Pseudorhodoplanes sinuspersici: one gene and its partner. The protein of the gene in region 1 interacts with the protein of each later gene in a pairwise test. Links are inferred from orthologs where the notes say so. Each region holds a gene or a part of one and is shown in the gene's direction. Other genes may lie near its edges. The genes, in order: dnaE and dnaQ.

What was found.
Region 2: the proteins of dnaE (region 1) and dnaQ interact in binary tests that used the Escherichia coli proteins (3 or more experiments, as listed by UniProt). The link is inferred for Pseudorhodoplanes sinuspersici from one-to-one orthologs.

Annotation. Positions count from the first base shown.
Region 1 is NZ_CP021112.1:4,706,566-4,710,899, forward strand. The notes cover bases 6-4,026. They hold dnaE (DNA polymerase III subunit alpha), read left to right. Parts: upstream 6-394; coding sequence 395-3,826; downstream 3,827-4,026. Other genes in these bases: CAK95_RS22955 (30S ribosomal protein S2), read left to right, coding at 4,001-4,026. Also shown: more of CAK95_RS22955, read left to right, coding at 4,027-4,334. UniProt on the Escherichia coli protein: DNA polymerase III is a complex, multichain enzyme responsible for most of the replicative synthesis in bacteria. This DNA polymerase also exhibits 3' to 5' exonuclease activity. The alpha chain is the DNA polymerase catalytic subunit.
Region 2 is NZ_CP021112.1:1,628,421-1,631,613, reverse strand. The notes cover bases 210-3,089. They hold dnaQ (DNA polymerase III subunit epsilon), read left to right. Parts: upstream 210-1,241; coding sequence 1,242-1,937; downstream 1,938-3,089. Other genes in these bases: CAK95_RS08045 (FxsA family protein), read right to left, coding at 2,639-3,089; secB (protein-export chaperone SecB), read right to left, coding at 2,044-2,544; coaE (dephospho-CoA kinase), read left to right, coding at 620-1,216; CAK95_RS08065 (Maf family protein), read left to right, coding at 210-580. Also shown: more of CAK95_RS08065, read left to right, coding at 1-209; more of CAK95_RS08045, read right to left, coding at 3,090-3,109. UniProt on the Escherichia coli protein: DNA polymerase III is a complex, multichain enzyme responsible for most of the replicative synthesis in bacteria. The epsilon subunit contain the editing function and is a proofreading 3'-5' exonuclease.

The DNA of each region.
Region 1 (4,334 bases):
GACCAAGGGGGTCCGCCATGCTACGCGCTGTTGTTGAAGAGGCCGCCGCCTTGGCTTCGTTATCGCTGTTTCTGGGAATGATCGCCATCTGGGCCCAGGTTCTGGGCGGTTTGTAAGTTGCGTCGGTTGCGTTAGCACGATGTCCATATCGTGTCCCAGTGAGTGTGCGTTTGTAGCGTCCGCGGGACGCAGTTTCGGCCGGGCCGCCGGAAAGTGTGAATGCGTTTCCTGCGCCCGGCTGCTTCTCTCTTGTTACAGAACCCAGCGGCGTGCGGTTGCTGGGGAAAACCGGTGCACATTGTAGGCTTGCCGGCTTAGGGGTAGACATCGGCAAGGGCGGTCCCCACCATCGCGTCTGACCAACAGATTTGCCGACAGATTCGCGAGGCCCTCGGTGTCGGATGCACCCTTTGTGCACCTGCATGTGCATTCTTCCTATTCGCTGCTTGAAGGCGCGCTGAAGATCGGGCGACTGGCCGATCTCGCCAAGGCCGACAAGCAGCCGGCGCTCGCCCTGACCGACACTGACAACATGTTCGGGGCGCTGGAGTTTTCCGAAAAAATGGCGTCGTCCGGCGTGCAGCCGATTGTCGGCACCTGTTTATCGATCGATTTTGGCGACCAACCCCGCGATCCCCGTAATCCCCTGCAAAACAAGACATTGCCGCGCATCGTGCTGCTTGCCGCCCGCCAGGACGGCTACCGCCGGCTGATGCGCCTGTCATCGCGAGCCTTTCTTGAGACACCGTCGAATGAGGCGCCGCATATCCATGTCTCATGGCTGGACCAGGAAACCGACGGCATCATTGCACTCACCGGAGGCGGCCTTGGCGTTCTCGACCAGGCGATTGTTGCGGGGCGTCTCGATCTGGCGCAGCAGCGCAGCGAGCAATTGCGCGTGCTGTTCGGCAACCGGCTTTATGTCGAAATCCAGCGTCACGGCCTGCCTGAGCAACGTCTGACCGAAGGCCATCTTCTGGACATTGCCTATGGACAATCGCTGCCGCTGGTCGCGACCAACGAGCCGTTCTTTGCGACACCCGACGATTACGAATCCCATGACGCGCTGATTTGCATCGCCGAAGGCCGCATCATCGCCGAGAACGAGCGGCGCAAGCTGACGCCCGAGCACTATTTCAAAAGCCGCAAGGAGATGGCGAAGCTGTTCTCCGATCTGCCGGAGGCGATCGCCAATACCGCCGAGATCGCGCAGCGTTGCTCGTACCGTCCGCGCAAGATGAATCCGATCCTGCCGCGCTTTTCGACTGCCGAAGCCGTCGTTGCCGATGAAGCGACCGAACTGCGGCAACAGGCCGAACAGGGGCTGGAGCGGCGCATCGCCGCGCACGGGATGGCGCGCGGTTTTTCACGCGAGGATTACGCCCGCCGGCTCGACATCGAACTCGGCGTCATCGAGCGGATGAAATTCCCCGGCTACTTCCTAATCGTGTCGGACTTCATCAAATGGGCGAAGTCGCAGGACATTCCGGTTGGGCCGGGCCGCGGTTCAGGCGCTGGCTCGCTCGTTGCGTATTCGCTGACCATCACCGATCTCGATCCGATGCGGTTCGGCCTGCTGTTCGAGCGTTTCCTCAACGAGGAACGCATCTCGATGCCGGACTTCGATATCGACTTCTGCCAGGACCGCCGCGACGAGGTGATCCGCTATGTGCAGGAGCGTTACGGTCGCGATCAGGTCGCGCAGATCATCACCTTCGGTACGCTGCAGGCGCGCGGCGTGCTGCGCGACGTCGGCCGTGTGCTGGAAATGCCGTATGGCCAGGTCGACAAGCTGTGCAAGCTGGTGCCGCAGAATCCCGCCAATCCGGTCACGCTGGCGCGCGCGATCGATGACGAGCCAAAACTGCAGGCCGAACGCGACGCCAATCCTACCGTGCGTCGCGCCTTCGACATCGCCCGCAAGCTGGAAGGATTGACGCGCCACGCCTCGACCCACGCCGCCGGCATCGTCATCGGCGACCGGCCGCTGGCCGAACTGGTGCCGCTTTATCGCGATCCGAAATCGGATATGCCGGTTACGCAGTTCAATATGAAATGGGTCGAACCGGCCGGTCTCGTGAAGTTCGACTTCCTCGGCCTGAAGACATTGACGGTGCTGAAGACTGCCGTCGATCTGCTGAAGCGGCGCGGTGTCGAACTCGATCTGGCGGCGATCGCGCTCGACGATAAGAAGACCTATGACTTGCTGGCCAGGGCGGAGGCGGTCGGCATCTTCCAGCTGGAAAGTCAGGGCATGCGCCGGGCGCTGCTCGACATGAAGCCCGACCGGTTCGAGGACATCATTGCGCTTGTGGCGCTCTACCGGCCGGGTCCGATGGCGAATATCCCGACCTATTGCGCGCGCAAACACGGCGACGAGGAGCCGGATTATATCCATCCCAAGCTCGAGGAGGTGCTGAAAGAAACTTTCGGCGTCATCGTCTACCAGGAACAGGTGATGCAGGCCGCCCAGCTTCTGGCCGGCTATACGCTCGGCGAGGCGGACAATCTGCGCCGCGCCATGGGCAAGAAGATCCGCTCGGAAATGCAGGCGCAGCGCGAGCGCTTCGTCACCGGTTGCGTCGCGCGCGACATCGCAAAGTCGCAGGCCGATGCCATCTTCGACCTGCTCGAACGCTTTGCCGAATACGGCTTCAACAAGAGCCACGCGGCCGCTTATGCGCTGGTCGCGTATCAAACGGCCTATATGAAAGCGAATTACCCGGTTGAGTTCCTCGCAGCTTCAATGACGCTTGATATGGGCAATACCGACAAGCTGTCGGAATTCCGCGGCGAGGCCGAGCGGCTCGGCCTCAAACTCGAACCGCCATCGATCAATCGCTCACGCGAATATTTCGATGTTGAGGGCAGCACGATTTTCTATTCGCTTGCGGCCCTGAAGGGCGTCGGCAAGCAGGCTGTGGAATCGATCGTCGCATCGCGTGGCGACAAGCCGTTCCGCGATCTGTCCGACTTCGCCTCTCGCCTCAACCCACGAGCGGTGAACAAGCGCGTTTTGGAAAGCCTTGCGGCGGCCGGCGCCTTCGACAAGCTGGACAGCAATCGCGCCGGCGTGCATGCAGCGGTCGAGACGATGCTGTCGACCGCGACCCGCACGCATGATGCAGCGGTTGTCGGTCAGAACGAATTGTTCGGCGGCCCATCGCATCGCGAAACGCTGCGCATTCCTGCGGTCGAACCGTGGATGCCGTCTGAACGGCTGCAGCGCGAATACGAAGCGATCGGTTTCTTCCTGACGGGACACCCGCTCGACGATTACGCCAACGCGCTCAAGCGCATGAAGGTGCTGAACTGGTCAGAATTCTCAAAGTCTGTACTGGCGGGCGCCAATGCGGGGCGAACGGCCGCGACCGTCGTGTCGCGCATGGAACGCCGCACCAAGACCGGCAACAAAATGGGAATCATCGGCCTGTCGGATCCGACCGGACAATATGAGGCGATCCTGTTCCAGGAAGGGCTGCAGCAATATCGCGACTTGCTGGAGCCGGGCAGTGCGGTGTTGTTGTTCCTGACCGGCGAAGCGCAGGGCGAAGAGGTGCGGGCCCGCATCCAGTCGGTGGAACGGCTCGATCAGGCTGCCGAGAAGGTCCAGAAGAGCCTGCAGATCTTCCTGCGCGATCCGGCACCGCTCGACCACATCACCAACCGGCTGGAGCCAAAGGGCGACGGCGAGGTGCGGTTCGTACTGATGCTGTCCGATGGCGGCGAGGTCGAGATCAAGCTGCCGGGCCGCTACAAGGTCTCACCACAGATCGCTGGCGCCATCAAGGCGGTACCCGGCGTCGTCACGGTAGAGGCGGCCTGAGCGGGTTCTCAGGCTTTCCTTGCCTTTTTGGCGCAACGCGGCTATATGCCGCCCATCTCACACGCGGATATTGGTTTCCGGCCCCGACAATGGGCCATTGAGGCCGTCCGGTAGCGGCAGGCACTTAGGCTTGCCGTTCACGCATCCGCGGAGGACAAACCGGAGAAGTTTACTATGGCGCTGCCCGATTACAGCATGCGTCAGCTCTTGGAAGCTGGCGTTCACTTTGGCCACCAGGCCCACCGCTGGAATCCGAAGATGGGGAATTACATCTTTGGCGTCCGCAACAACATCCACATCATAGATCTCGCCCAGACCGTGCCGATGCTGCATCAGGCGCTGCAGGCGGTGTCCGACACGGTTGCCAAGGGCGGCCGCATTCTCTTCGTCGGCACCAAGCGTCAGGCCCAGGACGGGATCGCCGAAGCCGCCAAGAAGTCGGCTCAGTATTACGTCAATTCCCGCTGGCTCGGCGGCACGCTGACCAACTGGAAGACCATCTCCGGAT
Region 2 (3,193 bases), 3.1 Mb from region 1 along the record:
TCTTGCTTCGAGAAGCTTCGCGCGCCGCACCATGTTGAGTGCCGCCGGCATTCCGGTGGAAATCATTCCGGCAAAAATCGACGAACGCGCGATCGAACGCAATCTCAACGGCAAACGCGATCCCGACGAACTGGCCCTGTTGCTATCTTGGGAGAAAGCCAGCGCCGTGTCGTTTAAGGCGCCATCGCGTCTGATCGTCGGTGCCGATCAGACACTGGCGATGGGTTCGAAGCGATTCAACAAGCCGGCCAATGTCGATGAAGCGCGTGAGCAGTTGCGCATGCTGCGCGGGCAGAGCCATACGCTGCATTCGGCAACGACGCTGGTGCAGGATGGCTCCGTGCTGTTCAAGGTTGTCGATACGGCGCGGCTGCGTATGCGCAATTTCTCCGACAAGTTTCTCGACGATTATCTCGAAGCCGCCGGGCCGTCGGTGACGGAAAGTGTCGGCGGCTATCAGCTCGAGAAGCTTGGCATCCATTTGTTCGAGCGTGTGGAAGGCGACTATTTCACCATTCTCGGCATGCCGCTTCTGCCGCTTCTGGATTTTTTCCGGTTCAAGGGATTTTTGAAGGATTGAAATCGGCGGTCACGCGCGGTCAATGATGGAGCAGGGCATATGTTCGTCCTCGGCCTGACCGGTTCGATCGGCATGGGAAAAAGCACCACGGCGCAATTGTTCGCCGACGAAGGTGTTCCCGTGCACGATGCCGATGCAGCCGTGCATAGGCTGTATGAAGGTGAGGCCGTGCCCCTGATCGAGGCGGCATTCCCCGGCACGACCGGCGAGGGCAAAGTCGACCGGCAAAAACTCGCAAAAACCGTTGTCGGCCATCCCGAAGCCTTGAAGCGGCTGGAGGCGATCGTGCATCCGCTGGTGGCAGAGGTGCGCGATCGGTTCCTTCAGGCGGCAAAAGCCGGTGGCAGCGAGGTTGCCATCCTCGATATTCCGCTTCTCTACGAAACCGGTGGTGAGAAGTTGGTGGATGCCGTCGTCGTGGTGTCGGCGAGTGCGGCCGTCCAGCGCCAGCGGGTGCTGGCGCGCCCCGGCATGACGATCGAGAAATTCGAGACCTTGCTGGCGAAACAGATGCCCGACGCTGAAAAACGCAAACGCGCCGATTTTATTCTGGATACCGGCCATGGTATCGAAGCAGCACGCGATCAGGTACGGGACATTCTGAAGCGAGTGGCTAAAATGCCGAAACGGACCTGATTCGGCGGCGGATCAAACGGATCACATGCGCGAGATCGTCTTCGACACGGAAACCACGGGCCTCGATCCGGTGCAGGGGCATCGGCTGGTCGAGATCGGCTGCGTCGAATTGCTCAACCGGTTTCCGACCGGGCGCGTGTTTCACAAATACGTCAATCCTGAGCGCGACATGCCGGTCGAGGCCTTCAATGTGCATGGCCTGTCGATCGAATTCCTGAAGAACCACAAATGCTTTCACGAGGAGGCCGACGAGTTTCTCGATTTTGTCGGCGATGCGCCGCTGGTGGCGCATAACGGCTATTTCGATCTCGCCTTCGTCAATTCCGAACTCACCATTGCGAAACGGACAGTTTTTGCGCGTGACCGCATCATCGATACGCTGATGCTGGCGCGGCGCAAGCATCCGGGCCAGTCGAACAAGCTCGACGATCTCTGCGCGCGCTACAAGATCGACAATTCAAAACGCACCAAGCACGGCGCGCTGCTCGACGCCGAATTGCTGGCGGAAGTCTATATCGAACTGGTCGGCGGCCGGCAGACGACGCTCGGTCTCGTCAGCACCAGCGGTGTTGCGGCCATACCTGAAGGCGACGGTTCACGCCGCACGCGACCTGAGCCGCTGCCGCCCCGCATCAGCGACGACGAGCGCGCGGCACATGGCGCTTTCATCGCGACACTGGGCGAAGAAGCAGTGTGGAAGACATACGCGGCGGCTGAGTAGCCGTTTGCTTGATCCGCTCATTCCCGCAAGGCGGGAATCCAGTGGGAAGATTCTGGCTCCCCGCCTTCGCGGGGACGAGCGGATTGTAAGGCAGACCGAGAAACAATCAGCTCGGCTGCTGAAGGCCCTGCGCGGTCGCCTGCTCGGCCATCTTCTGACGATACAGCCCGACGAAATCGACCGGATCGATGAACAGCGGCGGGAACCCGCCATTGCGAACCCCGTTGGCGATGATCTCGCGTGCAAACGGGAACAGCAGGCGCGGGCATTCGATCATCAGGATCGGATGAATTGAGTCCTGCGGTACATTCTGGATGCGGAACACGCCGCCATAGATCAATTCGAATGCGAACAGCATCGAACCTGCGGCATCGGCCTTGCCTTCGATTTTCAGCTCGACTTCGAACTCGGACTGAAACGGTGCGGCATTCACGTTGATCTGGATATTGATGTTGGGCTGCGCGTCGGACGGCTGCAGCGAGCGCGGCGCGTTCGGATTCTCGAATGAGAAATCCTTAATATATTGCGCCAGCACATTGAGCTGAGGCTGTTGTGCGTCGGACGGTGCGCCTTGTGCGCCGCCATTGCCATTGGTCGAGGTCGCCATCGGAAATCCTGCTGATGCGCCGGGTAGGGGCGCGCTTTTGAGGGCGAGTGGCTAACACACGTCACCAGGGCGAACAAGGATCGGTCCAAGGACGTTAGCGCCGTGGTTTCCGGCGGTCGTCCGATTTGTTGCCGTCGGGGATGTGCGTGTCACGGATGTCGCGCCACTGGCTACGGTCGAGATCCAGCACGCGGCCGGAGGGCCGGCTGCGCCGGACCGGTCCGCGGTCGATCAGTTTCTTCTGCACGGCGGGGACCAGTAGCAGAAGACCGACCGCATCGGTTACGAAGCCCGGCAGCACCAGAAGGATGCCGCCAATCACGGTCAGGACCCCGCCGGCGCCGGCTTCCCCAAACGCAGGGTCCCGCCGCGACAACATGTCCGCCAACCGACCGACAAGCCGTTTGCCCATGCGGCCAAGAACCAAAAAGCCGAAGACGGAAGTTGCGAATAATGTAAACAAAACGACGAACGATCCAAAAGCCTGCGCGGCGACAAGGAAAACCGCGGCTTCCGCCACAACCAAGCCTAAAAGTCCGAGCAGGATCAGCCTACCGGAAGCCATTGGGGCGATTTCCATTAACGGTATCAGGTTGGCCTTTGAGGCCGGGATCGTCTAAAGTTCGGCAGACCCACAGGGTTTTGACCT